Regions from separate parts of the Pantoea trifolii genome, predicted to be linked through region 3. Evidence: predicted binding sites of a transcription regulator. Region 3 holds the regulator's gene; each other region holds the start of a gene.

Region 1 (5,560 bases), 560 kb from region 3:
CGGACATCAACAACGGCTTTAATGAAGTGATCAACGGCATGAGCGTGATCCAGCAGTTCCGCCAGCAGGCGCGCTTTGGTGAGCGCATGGGCGAAGCCAGCCGTTCGCACTATCTGGCGCGGATGGAAACGCTGCGGCTGGATGGTTTTTTATTGCGCCCGTTGCTGAGTCTGTTTTCGGCCATGATTTTGTGCGGTTTGCTGATGCTGTTTAGCTTCGCCACGCCGGGCGTGTTTGAAGTTGGCGTGCTCTACGCCTTTATTACCTATCTTGGCCGCCTCAATGAACCGCTGATTGAACTCACCACGCAGCAGTCGATGCTGCAACAAGCGGTGGTGTCTGGCGAGCGCATCTTCGAACTGATGGATGCAGAGCAGCAAGGTTACGGCAGCGATATTCAGCCGCTGGCCTCGGGCAGCATTTCGCTGCGCGATGTGAGCTTTGCCTATCGCGATAATCGCGATGTGCTCAGCAACATCAATCTTGAAGTGCCCGCGCGTCATTTTGTTGCGCTGGTGGGGCATACCGGCAGCGGGAAAAGTACGCTGGCGAATTTGCTGATGGGCTATTACCCGGTGACGCGCGGCAGCATTGAGCTGGATGGTCGCCCGCTGCCCCAGCTGTCGCACGCCGCCTTACGTCAAAGCGTTGCGATGGTGCAACAGGATCCGGTGGTGCTGGCGGATTCGCTACTGGCCAACGTGCGCTTAGGGCGCGATATCCCGGAAGAGCAAGTGTGGCAGGCGCTGGAGACGGTACAGTTGGCACCGCTGGCGCGCAGCATGGCGGACGGCATCCATACGCGTTTAGGCGAGCAGGGCAATAATCTGTCGGTTGGGCAGAAACAGCTACTGGCGCTGGCGCGCGTGTTGGTGTCATTGCCGCAGATCCTGATCCTCGACGAAGCCACGGCCAATATCGATTCCGGTACGGAACAGGCGATTCAGCACGCGTTACGTGCACTACGCCAGCACAGCACGCTGGTGGTGATCGCGCATCGCCTTTCCACCATCACCGAAGCCGATCAGATTTTAGTGCTGCATCGCGGTCAGGTGGTGGAGCGCGGTACGCATGCTGAGCTGCTGGCCGAGCAGGGCCGCTACTGGCAGATGTATCAGCTGCAGCAGGCCGGCGATGAACTCGCGGCGGGCATCCCCGTACAAGCTGAAGGGTGAATTGCACCTTTTTTGCACAGTTTTATCGGAATGTTCTGTATTGATGCACTTCTTTGAGGCTTGAAGCACCAAAGAAGTGCAATATTGCAACACCTTTCCTACACCTCCTCCCCAATCTGCGCTCTGCTTCACATAACGAAGCGTGATGCAGCGCGCCTATGCTACTGACATTCCCCTTTTTTTACTTATGGCACAGCCTTTGCTTATATCCCTACGTGTCCGCGAAGACTCACTCAATTTCTTATCCGGAGGGGAACGTATGAAGCTGGTTACCGTGGTAATCAAACCATTTAAGCTGGAGGACGTGCGTGAAGCCTTATCCTCTATTGGCATTCAGGGACTGACAGTTACCGAGGTTAAAGGTTTCGGTCGCCAGAAAGGTCACGCAGAGCTTTATCGCGGTGCCGAGTACAGCGTTAACTTCCTGCCTAAAGTAAAAATTGATATCGCTATTGCGGACGACCAACTTGATGAAGTGGTCGATGTCATCAGCAAAGCCGCGTATACCGGCAAAATTGGCGACGGCAAGATTTTCGTCGCAGAACTGCAGCGCGTCATTCGTATTCGTACCGGCGAGACCGACGAAGCAGCACTGTAACTGGGGCTCTGAATTGTGATGGGATGGAAAGAAATGAATAAACTGATAACGAAGTTGGGCCTCACCAGCCTTGCGCTGTTACCTTCTCTGGCGATGGCGGCAGCGCCTGCCGTCGCGGATAAAGCCGATAACGCCTTTATGATGATCTGTACCGCGCTGGTACTGTTTATGTCGATTCCAGGCATTGCGCTGTTCTACGGCGGTTTGATCCGCGGTAAGAACGTGCTGTCGATGTTGACGCAGGTGGCAGTGACCTTCTCGCTGGTGTGCGTGCTGTGGGTGATTTACGGCTACTCGCTGGCCTTCAGTGAAGGCAACTCCTTCTTCGGTAGCTTCCAGTGGGCGATGCTGAAAAATATTGAGCTGAAAGCGGTGATGGGCAGCTTCTATCAGTACATTCACGTCGCGTTCCAGGCTTCCTTCGCCTGTATCACCGTCGGTCTGATTGTCGGTGCGCTGGCTGAACGTATTCGCTTCTCCGCAGTACTGATTTTCGTGGTGGTTTGGCTGACGCTGGCTTATCTGCCAATCGCACATATGGTGTGGGCAGGTGGCTTGCTGGCGCAAGATGGCGCGCTCGACTTCGCGGGCGGCACCGTGGTTCACATCAACGCCGCCGTTGCTGGCCTGGTGGGTGCTTACCTGGTGGGCAAACGTGCTGGTTTCGGCAAAGAAGCCTTCAAACCACACAACCTGCCGATGGTGTTCCTTGGTACCGCGATTCTGTATGTGGGCTGGTTCGGCTTCAACGCCGGTTCTGCTTCCTCAGCTAACGAAATCGCTGCGCTGGCGTTCCTGAATACCGTAGTGGCTACGGCGGGTGCAGTCCTGTCGTGGGTGTTCGGCGAGTGGGCGGTACGTGGTAAACCTTCTCTGCTCGGTGCGTGTTCAGGCTTCATCGCTGGTCTGGTCGCGATTACCCCAGCTTGTGGTTATGTCGGTGTCGGCGGCGCGCTGATTATCGGTCTGGCGGGTGGTTTAGCCGGTCTGTGGGGCGTAACGACCCTGAAGAAATGGCTGCGTGTTGATGACCCATGTGATGTGTTCGGAGTGCACGGCGTGTGTGGCATCCTCGGTTGTATCCTGACCGGCGTGTTCGCCTCCTCTTCACTGGGCGGCGTAGGCTACGCAGAAGGCGTGACCATGGGCCATCAGGTTTGGATTCAGCTGTTCAGCGTGGGCGTAACCATCGTCTGGACTGCGGTTGTGGCCTTCATCGGCTTCAAACTGGCGGATATGATTGTTGGCCTGCGTGTTCCGGAAGATCAGGAACGTGAAGGTCTGGATGTGAACAGCCACGGCGAGAACGCTTACAACCAGTAACAGCCGGGCTGAAGAAGAGCAGTGCGCTAAAATTATAAAAAGCAGAAGGGGCGATAATATCGCCCCTTTTTTTATGCGTCGCGTTGGCGCATCACGCCTTCCTGTACCGTAGTCGCCACCAGTCGGCCATCCTGGGCATAAAACTCGCCACGCACAAAACCGCGCGCGCCCGAGGCGGAGGTGCTCACCACGCTGTACAGCAGCCATTCAGACAAGTCGAACGGGCGATGGAACCACATTGAGTGATCGATGGTGGCAACCTGCATATCGGCTTCGAGGAAGCCTTTACCGTGCGGCTGCAGCGCCACCGGCAGAAAGTTGAGATCCGAGGCATATCCCAAAAGGTATTGATGGATACGGCGATCGGTAGGTAACTCGCCGTTTGCACGAATCCACACCTGACGCAGCGGCTCATCGACATGGCCTTTTAGCGGGTTATGAATCTGTACCGGACGAATATCCAGCGGCCGCTCGGCGAGGAATTTTTCTTTCAGTTTGAGTGGCAGATGAGCGGCCAGCTTTTTTGCCAAATCCTGTTCCGATGGCAGATTATCTGGGCCCGGCACCTGCGGCATGCTGTTCTGGTGCTCGAAGCCGCTTTCAGGTGCCTGGAACGAGGCGGTCATGTAGAAGATCGGTTGGCCATTCTGTACCGCGCTGACGCGGCGTGCGCTGAAGCTTTTGCCGTCACGCAGCGTTTCGACATCGTAAATAATGGCTTTTTGGCTATCGCCTGGACGCAGAAAGTAGCTGTGGAAAGAGTGAATGATGCGCTCTTCCGGCACCGTTTGTTTCGCCGCATACAGCGCCTGGCCAACCACCTGACCACCAAACACCTGGCGCAGACCAAGATCTTCGCTCTGACCACGAAACAGGCCTTCTTCCAGTTTTTCCAGATTTAACAAATTAAGCAGGTTGTGCAGTGCCTGACTCATAGCGGATTCCTCAGCGTGACTAATCGCGTCAGTGTGAAAGATCCGACCAGTTTCCGTCAATGATTTTGCCGCTATTTCAGCGGGCTGGCGGAGGGTTTAGGCGCAATGCCGATATTTGTGCCAGAATTAAGGTCATTCGGCGGCTGAAAAGCTAAGCAATGAATTTACCGCCGACAATCATAGTGTTCATAAGGAGACGACATCGATGAAACTCTGGCAAGTTATTAGCGGTATGACCCTGGCTGCGGCGATTACCGGTTGTGCGGACCACAGTAAGCCGGTAGCCACACCTACACTCGGCTCAGCGGTAGCGGGGCAGCAGGCCGCCATTGCGCAGCCTAATGTTAGTGGTTCGGTGTATATCCGCCAGCGCATCGCGCTGCCACCGGATTCCGTGCTAACTGTGACGCTGTCTGATGCATCGCTGGCCGATGCGCCTTCGAAAGTGCTGTCGCAGCGCGTGGTGCGTACGGAAGGGAAACAGTCACCGTTCCAGTTTGTTCTGCCGTTCAATCCGGCTGACATCCAGCCGAACGCGCGCATTCTGTTAAGTGCGGCGATTTCAATTGATGGCAAGCTGGCGTTTATCACCGATACGGTGAAACCGGTGATTAATCAGGGCGGAACAAAAGCCGAACTGCTGTTGGTTCCTGTGACTAACGTCGCGATGCAAACCCAGCCGGGTGCCGCAACAACCGTGCCTTCGACTTCACCTACGCAGGTGACGCCATCGTCTTCGGTGCCGGCACCGACGAGTATGTAACTTCGATTGATGGGACGAGAGAGCGCCGGAAGTCATCATTGTTCCGTAAAGTCGCTGTCTCGTCCCTGATCGCTCGGCACACGCCATCCATGGCGTGTGACGCTTTACTCCACAACGATGACTTCCGGCGTGTTAAGTTCAGTGCGGTTTGTGGCGGGCTTGTGCGCGACATATCGCACCGCTAAATTTCCCAACGATACTTTTCCAGCTCAATCTCGCCAGCATCGCTCACTTCAATGCCTTCCGCTTCCAGCGCATCACGCTGACGAAACAGATCGTTGCCCTGCAGCGAAATCCTGCCGTGACGATTAATAACGCGAAACCAGGGTAACTTACTGCCTTCCGGCAAACGACGTAATACGCCACCTACCTGACGCGCCGCACGTGGCGATCCGGCCAGTTGTGCAACATCACCATAAGTGGTGACCTTTCCTGGCGGAATGGCTGCGACAATTTGCCACACGCGCTCGGAGAAATTGTTTTGGTCGCTCATATGCGCACCTATTTTCAGCAGGAAAGGGCAAACTTTAGCATGCAGAAGGGTAGACATCAGCGCATTGCTGTGTGCTTGTGCAAGAAACCAACGGTTGTCGGGCCTGCGCTTGCAATTGCCAGGGGCATACTTGATAATGCCTGCGCTCTCGAAATGAGGGCTTGTCAATGGGGGCCCTGTTGGTTCTCCCGCAATGCTAACTTGTGAACTCGGTCAGATCCGGAAGGAAGCAGCCGCAGCAGGCGACGCGTGTGCCGGGATGTAGCTGGCAGG
Region 2 (5,560 bases), 3.6 Mb from region 3:
ACGCACGCCGACAAAGACCGCCTGCCAGCCAGCGGTGAATTGCGGATAGCTCAGCGCGATATCCAGCTGGTCGCAGATACGTGCAGCAAATTCCGGATCGCTGATTTCACCGCGTTCGTGTTGCTCAAAAGCCTCATCCATGCGGAAACGACTTTGCAGCGTGGATAACGGCACGCGCCCCAAATCGCTCCAGACGCCGAGCACACGATTGAAATCGATATCAACAATCACATTGCCTAAATCAAAGATGTACAGCATGACGCCTCCTCTTTTCGTTCCCTGGATCATTCACTTTAGCGGCAAAAGTGGGAGCTGAACAGGGACGAAAGGCGGGAAATCAGTAATCTGGAGGCGGAGCCAAACTTCATTAAGCGAGCGTTGCAGCGGGTTGCAGGCATAAAAAAGCCCCGCAAGTGCGGGGCTCAATATCAGACTGTTTCGCTTACTCTTTGCTGCCGCGAGAAGAACGCTTACGGTCGTTCTCGGTCAGGTGACGTTTACGAATACGGACTGACAACGGAGTCACTTCTACCAGTTCGTCATCATCGATGAACTCGATAGCCTGTTCCAGCGTCATTTTCTGCGGTGGAACCAGAGTGGTGGCTTCGTCAGTACCTGACGCACGCATGTTGGTCAGTTTCTTACCGGTCAGGCAGTTTACTGTCAGGTCGTTAGAACGGCTGTGAATACCAATGATCTGGCCTTCATATACTTCCGCACCGTGACCCAGGAACAGCTTACCGCGATCCTGCAGACCGAACAGGGCGAACGCGACCGCTTTACCCTGACCGTTTGAGATCAGCACGCCGTTCTGACGCTGGCCCACTTCGCCTGGACGAACGTCGTCGTAGTGGCTGAAGGTGGAGTACAGCAGACCGGTACCTGAAGTCATGGTCATGAATTCGTTACGGAAGCCGATCAGACCACGGCTTGGGATCATGTAGTCAAGACGTACACGGCCTTTGCCATCTGGATCCATGTTTTTCAGGTCGCCTTTACGCTCACCCATCGCTTGCATCACAGAACCCTGGTGGGTTTCTTCGATGTCGAGGGTCACGTTTTCGAATGGCTCCTGCTTACGGCCTTCGTGCTCACGGAAGATTACTTTCGGACGGGATACCGCCAGCTCGAAACCTTCACGACGCATGTTCTCGATCAGAACCGACAAGTGCAGCTCACCACGACCAGAAACGCGGAACGCATCCGAATCTTCGGTTTCTTCAACGCGCAGTGCCACGTTGTGGACCAGCTCTTTGTTCAGACGCTCCAGAATCTGGCGCGAAGTCACGAACTTACCTTCTTTACCGCAGAACGGTGAGGTGTTCACGTTGAAGAACATGGTCACGGTTGGTTCGTCGACGCTCAGGGCTGGCAACGCTTCCACATTCTGCGTGTCGCAGATGGTGTCAGAGATGTTCAGCTCGCCCAGACCGGTGATCGCGATGATGTCGCCCGCTTCCGCCAGGGTGCTTTCGATACGCTCCAGACCAAGGTGGCCCAGCACTTTACCGACTTTACCGTTACGGGTTTTGCCTTCGCTATCAATGATAGTGACTTGCTGATTCGGCTTCACGGTACCGCGCTTGATGCGGCCGATGCCGATCACGCCCAGATAGTTGTTGTAGTCCAGCTGCGAGATTTGCATCTGCAGTGGCGCTTCAACTTCAACCTGAGGTGGAGAAACGTGGTCAACGATCGCCTGATACAGCGGGGTCATGTCGTCAGCCATGTCGGTGTGTTCCAGACCCGCGATACCATTCAACGCCGAAGCGAAGATGATCGGGAAGTCCAGCTGCTCGTCAGTCGCATCCAGGTTAACGAACAGGTCAAATACCTGATCAACAACCCAATCAGGACGCGCGCCCGGACGGTCAACTTTGTTGATAACCACAATCGGCTTCAAACCATGAGCAAATGCTTTCTTGGTTACGAAGCGGGTTTGCGGCATAGGGCCATCCATCGCATCTACAACCAGCAGCACCGAATCCACCATGGACATGACGCGCTCCACTTCACCACCGAAGTCGGCGTGTCCTGGGGTATCAACGATGTTGATACGGTAGTCATTCCATTTGATGGCGGTGTTTTTTGCGAGGATGGTAATCCCACGCTCTTTCTCCAAATCGTTGGAGTCCATTACGCGCTCAGTCGCTTCGGTACGAGCATCAAAAGTACCGGACTGTTGGAGCAGCTTGTCAACCAGGGTGGTCTTACCATGGTCAACGTGCGCGATGATGGCGATGTTACGCAAATTTTCGATCACAGCTTTGCCTCAGGCATTATAGAAATAACGCGGTATTGTACACGGATTAAGCGGAAGACTGAACATGATCACAGATTTCGCCGAAAGTTTCTCGTAGCGCTGGTTTTTAGCACCGTTTACGGTGCATTAATCTGCACTGCGATGGCAATTTGCACCAAATTAGTGCTTAACTTGACCTGCGGCGCACCATTACGATGCATACAATCCATCCTGGTGCAGCCTTCGACTCACGAAAGGGCGCATTGTAGCGCCATTTTCGCCATTGTCATAAAGTTGGCACAGAATTCGCTTTATATATTTTAAGCGAAAACGACAGTTATAAAACGGTTGATAGAGCTTGCCGAGATCTTTGGTTAGGAATGGTCAGCAGTCATGACACATTCCCGGCAACGAAGTTCTCTCACCATGACGATAATGACCATTTCCAGGAGAGTTGAGTATGTCCGCTGAACACGTTCTCTCGATGATGAACGAGCATGAAGTTAAGTTTGTTGACCTGCGTTTTACCGATACCAAAGGTAAAGAACAGCACGTTACTATCCCTGCTCACCAGGTTAACGCTGACTTCTTCGAAGAAGGCAAAATGTTCGATGGCTCCTCCATCGGTGGCTGGAAAGGCATTAACGAATCAGACATGGTGCTGATGCCGGACGCAACCACTGCAGTAATGGATCCGTTCTTCGAAGACTCGACCCTGATCATCCGTTGCGACATCCTTGAGCCAGGCACACTGCAGGGCTATGACCGTGACCCACGCTCCATTGCTAAGCGTGCAGAAGAGTTCCTGCGTTCTTCAGGCATCGCGGATACCGTGCTGTTTGGACCAGAGCCAGAGTTCTTCCTGTTCGATGACATCCGTTTCGGTTCTTCTACTTCAGGTTCACACGTTGCTATCGACGATATCGAAGCAGCATGGAACACCGGTAAAGAGTACGAAGGCGGTAACAAAGGTCACCGTCCAGGTCTGAAAGGCGGTTACTTCCCAGTGCCACCGGTTGACTCAGCACAGGACATCCGTTCTGCCATGTGTCTGACCATGGAGCAGATGGGTCTGGTGGTTGAAGCACATCACCACGAAGTAGCGACTGCTGGTCAGAACGAAGTGGCAACCCGCTTCAACACCATGACCAAAAAAGCTGACGAAATTCAGATCTACAAATACGTGGTGCACAACGTCGCTCACGCGTACGGCAAAACTGCAACCTTCATGCCTAAGCCAATGTTCGGTGATAACGGTTCTGGTATGCACTGCCACATGTCCCTGTCAAAAGGCGGCGTGAACCTGTTCTCTGGCGACAAGTACGGCGGCCTGTCTGAAACTGCTCTGTTCTACATCGGCGGTATCATTAAGCACGCTAAAGCGATTAACGCCCTGGCGAACCCAACCACCAACTCATACAAGCGTCTGGTCCCAGGCTACGAAGCGCCAGTTATGTTGGCTTACTCTGCCCGTAACCGTTCTGCTTCTATCCGTATTCCAGTGGTTGCTAGCCCGAAAGCACGTCGTATCGAAGCTCGCTTCCCGGATCCAGCGGCTAACCCATACCTGGCATTCACCGCGCTGCTGATGGCCGGTCTTGATGGTGTTATCAACAAGATCCACCCTGGCGATGCGATGGACAAAAACCTGTATGACCTGCCTCCGGAAGAAGAAGCTGAGATTCCAAAAGTTGCAGGTTCTCTGGAAGAAGCACTGAACGCACTGAACGAAGATCGCGAGTTCCTGACCCGTGGCGGCGTGTTCACTGATGACGCTATCGATGCATACATCGAACTGCGTAAGTCAGACGTTGACCGCGTGCGTATGACTCCGCACCCAGTTGAGTTCGAACTGTACTACAGCGTTTAATCAGCATTAAAGATTCGCGGATTTTGCATCGCCGCAAGGCGGCAATCGAGAGAATCCCGGGGAGCTGAGATAACTCAGTGACTCGGGTGAACGAGTGCAGCCAACGCAGCGGCGGTGTAAAAGACGCCGAAGATTTTATATTGCCGTGGAAACTTTAGCCCATCTCCGGATGGGCTTTTTTCTCCGCGCATTCATGGTTCGAAGCACAGATTTCCGTCCTGAAAGGCTATAATGCACTAAATTAGTGCAGAGGAACGCTGTATGGCAACTGGCACGCTGCCCGACGCGGGGCAGATTCTCAACTCCCTGATCAACAGTATTTTGCTGGTCGATAACGATTTAGTTATCCATTACGCCAATCCGGCGGCTCAGCAATTACTGGCGCAAAGCTCACGTAAATTGTTCGGCACGCCATTACCGGAATTAACCGGCTATTTTTCGCTGAATATTGAGGTGATGAGCGAGAGTCTCGGAGCTGGCCAGGGCTTTACCGATAGCGAAGTCACGTTGGTGGTCGATGGCCGCGCGCACATTATGTCGCTCACGGCACAGCGCTTACCGGATGGCTTTATTCTGCTGGAAATGGCGCCGATGGATAATCAACGTCGTCTTAGCCAGGAACAAATTCAGCATGCTCAGCAGGTCGCGGCCCGCGATTTAGTGCGCGGCCTGGCGCATGAAATCAAAAACCCGCTGGGAGGATTACGTGGTGCCGCGCAGTTGCTGACTCGCGCGTTACCCGATCCTTCCCTGCATGAATATACGCGCATCATCATTGAGCAAGCCGATCGACTGCGTAATCTGGTCGATCGCCTGCTCGGCCCGCAACAGCCGGGCTTGCACGTAACGCAAAGCATTCATCAGGTCGCCGAGCGCGTGGTGAATCTGGTGTCGATGGAGTTGCCGGATAACGTCTCGCTGGTGCGTGATTACGATCCAAGCCTGCCGGAACTGCCGCACGATCCCGACCAGATTGAACAAGTGCTGTTGAATGTGGTGCGCAATGCCCTGCAAGCCTTGGGCGATGAAGGCGGCACCATTGTGATTCGCACGCGTACGGCCTTCCAGCTCACGCTGCACGGCACGCGTTATCGTTTAGTTGCTCGTATTGATATTGAAGATGATGGCCCAGGGATTCCGGCCCAGCTACAAGACACCCTGTTCTATCCGATGGTAAGCGGACGTGAAGGCGGCACCGGTTTAGGTCTGTCCATCGCCCGTAGCCTGATCGATCAGCATTCAGGGAAAATAGAATTTAACAGTTGGCCAGGACACACCGAATTCTCGGTTTACCTGCCTATTCGCCAGTGAGGTTTCTATGCAACGAGGGATAGTCTGGATCGTCGATGACGATAGCTCCATCCGCTGGGTGCTTGAAAGGGCACTCACTGGAGCCGGTTTGAGCTGTGCAACCTTTGACAGCGCTAACGAGGTATTGGACGCGCTCG
Region 3 (5,560 bases):
CAAATTCGCCAATGCTTGCGACAAGATTCATTAAATTGTGTGATGTTGAGCAGCGATTAAATACAGAAAACATTAATTTGATGACACAGTCAAGCAAGGAATTAATTTCTTTGCCATATTGCACCTTTTTTGACCAAATGTTCTGCTTTTAGCCTGGTTTTGCTTCAGTGAGCCACAAGAAAATCCGGGTGGAAGCATGGAAAATCTGATTCTGACAAAAAATTGAGGTTAAGTGAGATTAACACTCTGATGTTTATAGGTAAAAACAGATTTTTCGACGGCTTATCCAAAACGTTTTGGAAACCTTAAACGGAAAGTTCCAGTTTAGAGTTTATTGAATAATGTAAACCAAACGTGCGGTAAATCGCTTTACCATCCGTGAGGTCGAATGTGCGCAGGATCGTACAGATTTGGTGGCATTTTTCAGAATGGTCTCTGTTATCAATGAACATGTTCGAACAACAGTAAAATTGATAGTTAAGTATCATGAAAGAATTTGCGTGAGCGATATCACATTCAGTTAAGTGTCCATGCATGCAGCATTTGATCTATTTATCGTTATGGAACCGATTCCTTTTTGGCGGAAGTGCTTGATGTGATTGGCTCTAATAGAGGAACACTGATTACAATGGCAACAATTTTCCAGACGTCTTTACCTGTCTGAGGATAAAATTTAGTGGTTAATCGTTGGTATTCGCTATTGTGACTTGGGTGATTGATTAATACAGGGAACAGGTAAGAGAAAATTGCATGAGCAAGAGTAAAGGGACACTGGGAAAACGTATTAAAGTGCTGATTGCTAAAGTGCTGCTGGCCTGGCTTGGCATCTGGTTAGCGGGCATTTTGCTGTTTGCATTTTTACCGGTACCGTTCTCGGCGGTGATGGTGGAACGGCAAATCGGCGCCTGGTTTACCGGGCGTTTTGATTATGTGGCGCACTCGGATTGGGTCGGCATGGACGAGATCTCGCCATGGATGGCATTAGCGGTTATCGCCTCTGAAGATCAAAAGTTCCCTGAGCATTGGGGCTTTGATGTTGATGCTATCCAGTCAGTGCTGGATAACGATGGCAATGAACGCATGCGCGGCGCTTCAACCCTTTCGCAGCAGACGGCGAAAAACCTGTTGCTGTGGGATGGTCGCAGCTGGTTGCGTAAAGGGCTGGAAGCAGGATTAACGGTGGGAATCGAAACCGTGTGGACTAAGAGGCGTATCCTGACGGTTTATCTCAATATCGCAGAATTTGGCGACGGCGTGTTTGGCGTGGAAGAGGCTTCACAGCGCTATTTCCACAAACCCGCCAGCCGTCTGACGATGTCTGAAGCGGCATTACTGGCAGCGGTTCTGCCCAATCCGATCCGTTTCCGCGCTGATGCGCCTTCAGGCTACACGCGGCAGCGCCAGCAGTGGATTATGCGGCAGATGCGCCAGTTGGGCGGCGAAGGTTTCCTCAACCGATACAAGCTGCATTGATAGGTTTAATCTTCGTCAAAGCCCGCTTCAAACAGTTCTATAACCGCTGCCAGCGCCTGCTCTTCCTGCGGGCCGCTGGCTTCAATCTCAATATGGCCGCCTTTCGCTGAGTCGAGCATCAGCAGCGCAATCACGCTGCTGGCTTCGGCTTCGGTGCCCGATTCGTTACGCAGCAACACTTCAGCATCAAAACTCTGCACCAGCTCGAACAGCTTCATTGCCGGGCGCGCGTGCATGCCCAGCTTGTTACGAATCTCAACGGTTTGCTTCACGGTCATGATTTACGTTTTTCCAGAGTGCGATGACGAGATTGCACGTTTTTACCGCGTGAACGGAAATAATCCGCCAATTGTTCAGCGATATACACTGAGCGGTGCTTCCCGCCAGTACAGCCGATGGCGACGGTGAGATAGCTGCGGTTGTTGGTTTCCAGCATCGGCAGCCACAGTTCCAGGTAGCTGCGCGTTTGATAGATAAAGTTATGTACTTCGGTGTGGCGATCGAGGAAGGCGGCAACCGGACGATCCAGGCCGGTCATCGGACGCAGTTTGGGATCCCAATGCGGGTTCGGCAGGAAGCGCACATCGAAGACATAATCGGCGTCGATTGGAATGCCGTGTTTGAAGCCGAATGACTCAAACACCATGGTGAGTTCACGCTCGCGCTTGCCCAGCAGGCGCGTGCGCAGCATCTCCGCCAATTCATGAACCGACATCTCGGAGGTATCGATAATCAGATCGGCGCGTGAGCGCAGCGGCTCCAGCAGATCATTCTCTTCATCGATAGCACTCTCCAGCGACAGATTTTTGCTGGAGAGCGGATGCAGACGACGCGTATCGCTGTAGCGGCGAATCAGCGTGTTGCGATCGGTATCGAGAAACAGCAGTTGCGGCGAGAAGGTATCAGGCAGATTGTTGAGCGCGGCTTCAAAGACTTCCGGTGATTCCGGCATGTTGCGCACGTCAATGCTGACCGCCGCAGAGATATTGCGTTCGGTTAAGGTATTCGCCAGCTCCGGCAGCAAAACCACCGGCAAGTTGTCGACACAGTAAAAGCCCATATCTTCAAGGGCACGCAGCGCGACTGATTTTCCTGAGCCTGACCGACCGCTAACGATCATCAGCACCATCACATTTCTCCCGTTTTAAACCGGCGAACAGGCCGGTAAAAGTGTTTCTCGCTTAAGAGTGTGCTTCCTGAGCTTCTGTGATAATGGCGTAGAGCTCTTCGTCGCTCTGTGCCGCACGCAAACGACGACAGACGGTTTTATCCGCCAGACGTTTGGCAACCAGCGAAAGCGTGTGCAAGTGGGTTTTACACTGGTCTGCAGGTACCAGCAGGGCAAACAGCAGGTCAACCGGCTGATTGTCTACCGCATCAAAAGCGATAGGCTGATCGAGGCTGATAAACACGCCGACAGCGCGTAATGTGTCCTCCTCCAGCTTGCCATGTGGAATGGCAATGCCGTTGCCAATACCGGTACTGCCCATACGTTCGCGGGTCAGGATGGCTTCGAAAAGCGTCTGGTGCGGCAGATTGAGCTGCTTCGCTGCCAGCTCGCTGATAATTTCCAGCGCGCGTTTTTTACTCTGGCAGTGTACGCCGCTACGGGTACAGTCCAGTGAAAGGACCGAGCTCAATTCCAGTGTTAGATCGTTGTTCATCATCGTTTCACTTGCGAGTTCACATAGCCGCGAGGTTCAGGCGATTGATTTCATTGCCGTTCGCCCGCTGGCGCTTGCGCAGATGACAAAACGGGGCGGTAATATCCGCCCCATTAAGCTCTAAGTGCCGAATCAGTCAGCACTCTGCAAGCGTGAAGGTTAGTGTTTTTTCAGTTTGTCTTTGTGTTTGGTCAGCTGACGGGAAAGCTTGTCGATTAACCCGTCGATGGCCGCGTACATGTCTTCCGCTTCCGATGTGGCGTGCAGCTCCCCGCCGTTGACGTGCAGTGTTGCATCCGCAATCTGCGTCACCTTCTCAACCTTCAGAACAATATAAACCTGATTGATACGATCAAAATAGTGTTCCAGTTTGGCAAATTTGGTATTTACAAATTCACGCAGAGGTTCGGTAATCTCAACATTAAGTCCGGTAAGGTTTAGCTGCATAGGTCTTCCTTCTTCGTTCGGTCAAACCAGCTGTTTACGCTGGTTTGATGGCGGTATAGATAAAGACTCGCGATATTTAGCAACCGTACGTCGCGCTACCATGATGCCCTGTTCGGATAACATGGAGGTCAGTTTGCTGTCGCTCAAGGGTTTTGCGGGGTTTTCCGCCGAGATCAATTTTTTCACTAATGCACGAATCGCCGTAGACGAGGCTTCGCCGCCGCCCTCGGTGTTGACGTGACTGGAGAAAAAATACTTCAGTTCAAAGATGCCACGCGGGCTGTGTAAATACTTTTGCGTGGTCACGCGGGAAATAGTGGATTCGTGCATATCAACAGCCTGAGCGATATCCGCCAGCACCATCGGACGCATGTACTCCTCACCCTGCTCAAAAAATGCCTGCTGCTGTTCAACGATACAGCGTGTCACTTTCAGCAGCGTGTCGTTACGGCTCTCCAGGCTCTTAATCAGCCACTTGGCTTCCTGTAAGTTGCTACGAATATACTGATTATCGCTTTCATTACGGCCAGCTCCGCCCATCGCAGCATACTGCTGATTGATTTTCAGGCGCGGCATGCTGTCGGAATTGAGTTCAACTGTCCAGCGCTTGCTGATTTTACGCACCAGCACATCGGGAATGACATATTCCGGTTCGCTGGTATTGATTGACTGGCCAGGGCGCGGATCCAGTGACTGAATCAGCAACATCGCCTCCTTCAGCACCTCTTCCTTCAGACGGGTTACGCGTATCAGGCTGCGGAAATCATGGTTGGCCAGCAGATCAAGATGTTCGCTCACAATCAGGCGCGCTTCCGCCAGCATGGGCGTGGCGGCATCATATTGCGACAGCTGGACTAACAGGCAATCACGCAAATCACGGGCACCAACGCCGACTGGATCAAAACGCTGCACGCGCTTGAGCACGGCTTCAACTTCTTCCAGCGTCAGCTCTTCATCGCCAATACTGTCATAAATATCTTGTAAGTTGACGGTGAGATAGCCGGTGTCGTCAATGGCATCAACAATGGATGTGGCGATGGCGCGATCGGTATCAGTGAACGGCGTTAACTCCACTTGCCACATAAGATAATCCTGCAGCGATTGCGTGGTTTCGCCCTGATAGATTGGCAGTTCGTCATCCTGGTAATCGGTGCCGGTGCCTGACGGCGTGCCCGCCGTGTAGATTTCGTCCCAGGTGGCGTCGAGCGGGAGATCTTCAGGCATGTCTTTCTGTTCAAGTGCTTCACGTGTGTCTAATGAATCACTCTCTTGTTCCTGAAATTCTCGCGCGTCGATTTCTTCGTGCAGATCGGTTTGTTCAAGCAGCGGATTGCTTTCCAGCGCCAGTTGGAGTTCTTGCTGGAGTTCAAGCGTAGAGAGTTGCAGCAAGCGAATGGCTTGCTGCAACTGTGGAGTCATCGCCAGCTGTTGGCTGAGCCTGAGTTGCAAACCTTGCTTCATAATTCGGTTAGAATTTCCTAAGCAAACGTAGGGTGTTACGACACCTTATCAGAGTCTGAACTCTTCGCCCAAATAAACACGCTTAACCTGCTCATCTACAAGAATTTCATCAGGCGTGCCATGGGCAATTAAATGACCCTGGCTAACGATATACGCGCGTTCACACACCGCGAGGGTTTCACGCACGTTGTGGTCGGTAATCAGTACGCCAAGGCCGCTGTCACGCAGATGCTCGATGATTTTTTTGATGTCGATAACCGAAATCGGGTCAACACCGGCAAAAGGCTCATCCAGCAGGATGAATTTCGGATTAGCCGCCAGCGCGCGGGCAATTTCCACACGACGGCGTTCACCACCCGACAGCGCCTGGCCCATGCTGTCGCGCAGATGGCCTATATGGAACTCTTCCATCAGCTCGTTGGCACGATCCTGACGCTGCTCTTCTGTCAGATCATCACGGATCTGCAGCACCGCCATCAGGTTGTCGTACACGCTCAGGCGGCGGAAGATCGAGG

The links. Region 3 encodes sigma-54, which starts transcription at its own class of promoters, with help from an activator protein. Its sites were predicted from a motif close to GTTGGCACANNTTTCGCTNT; they were not measured.
Region 1: glnK (P-II family nitrogen regulator) is a predicted target of sigma-54. The motif match lies at 1,362-1,381, and genes of this name have one in related genera.
Region 2: glnA (glutamate--ammonia ligase) is a predicted target of sigma-54. The motif match lies at 2,536-2,555, and genes of this name have one in related genera.

Annotation. Positions count from the first base shown of each region.
Region 1 is NZ_JANIET010000001.1:1,102,270-1,107,829, forward strand. Features, by position in the region: gene NQH49_RS04995 (SmdB family multidrug efflux ABC transporter permease/ATP-binding protein) at 1-1,175, shown strand, start outside; gene glnK (P-II family nitrogen regulator) at 1,435-1,773, shown strand; gene amtB (ammonium transporter AmtB) at 1,807-3,096, shown strand; gene tesB (acyl-CoA thioesterase II) at 3,168-4,031, opposite strand; gene NQH49_RS05015 (YbaY family lipoprotein) at 4,237-4,794, shown strand; gene NQH49_RS05020 (MGMT family protein) at 4,976-5,287, opposite strand; RNA gene ffs (signal recognition particle sRNA small type) at 5,465-5,560, shown strand, end outside.
Region 2 is NZ_JANIET010000001.1:4,124,712-4,130,271, forward strand. Features, by position in the region: gene yihX (glucose-1-phosphatase) at 1-258, opposite strand, end outside; gene typA (ribosome-dependent GTPase TypA) at 443-2,263, opposite strand; gene glnA (glutamate--ammonia ligase) at 2,703-4,112, shown strand; gene glnL (nitrogen regulation protein NR(II)) at 4,374-5,423, shown strand; gene glnG (nitrogen regulation protein NR(I)) at 5,431-5,560, shown strand, end outside.
Region 3 is NZ_JANIET010000001.1:541,776-547,335, forward strand. Features, by position in the region: gene mtgA (monofunctional biosynthetic peptidoglycan transglycosylase) at 751-1,473, shown strand; gene npr (PTS phosphocarrier protein NPr) at 1,479-1,751, opposite strand; gene rapZ (RNase adapter RapZ) at 1,748-2,602, opposite strand; gene ptsN (PTS IIA-like nitrogen regulatory protein PtsN) at 2,655-3,137, opposite strand; gene hpf (ribosome hibernation promoting factor) at 3,297-3,584, opposite strand; gene rpoN (RNA polymerase factor sigma-54) at 3,606-5,045, opposite strand; gene lptB (LPS export ABC transporter ATP-binding protein) at 5,094-5,560, opposite strand, start outside.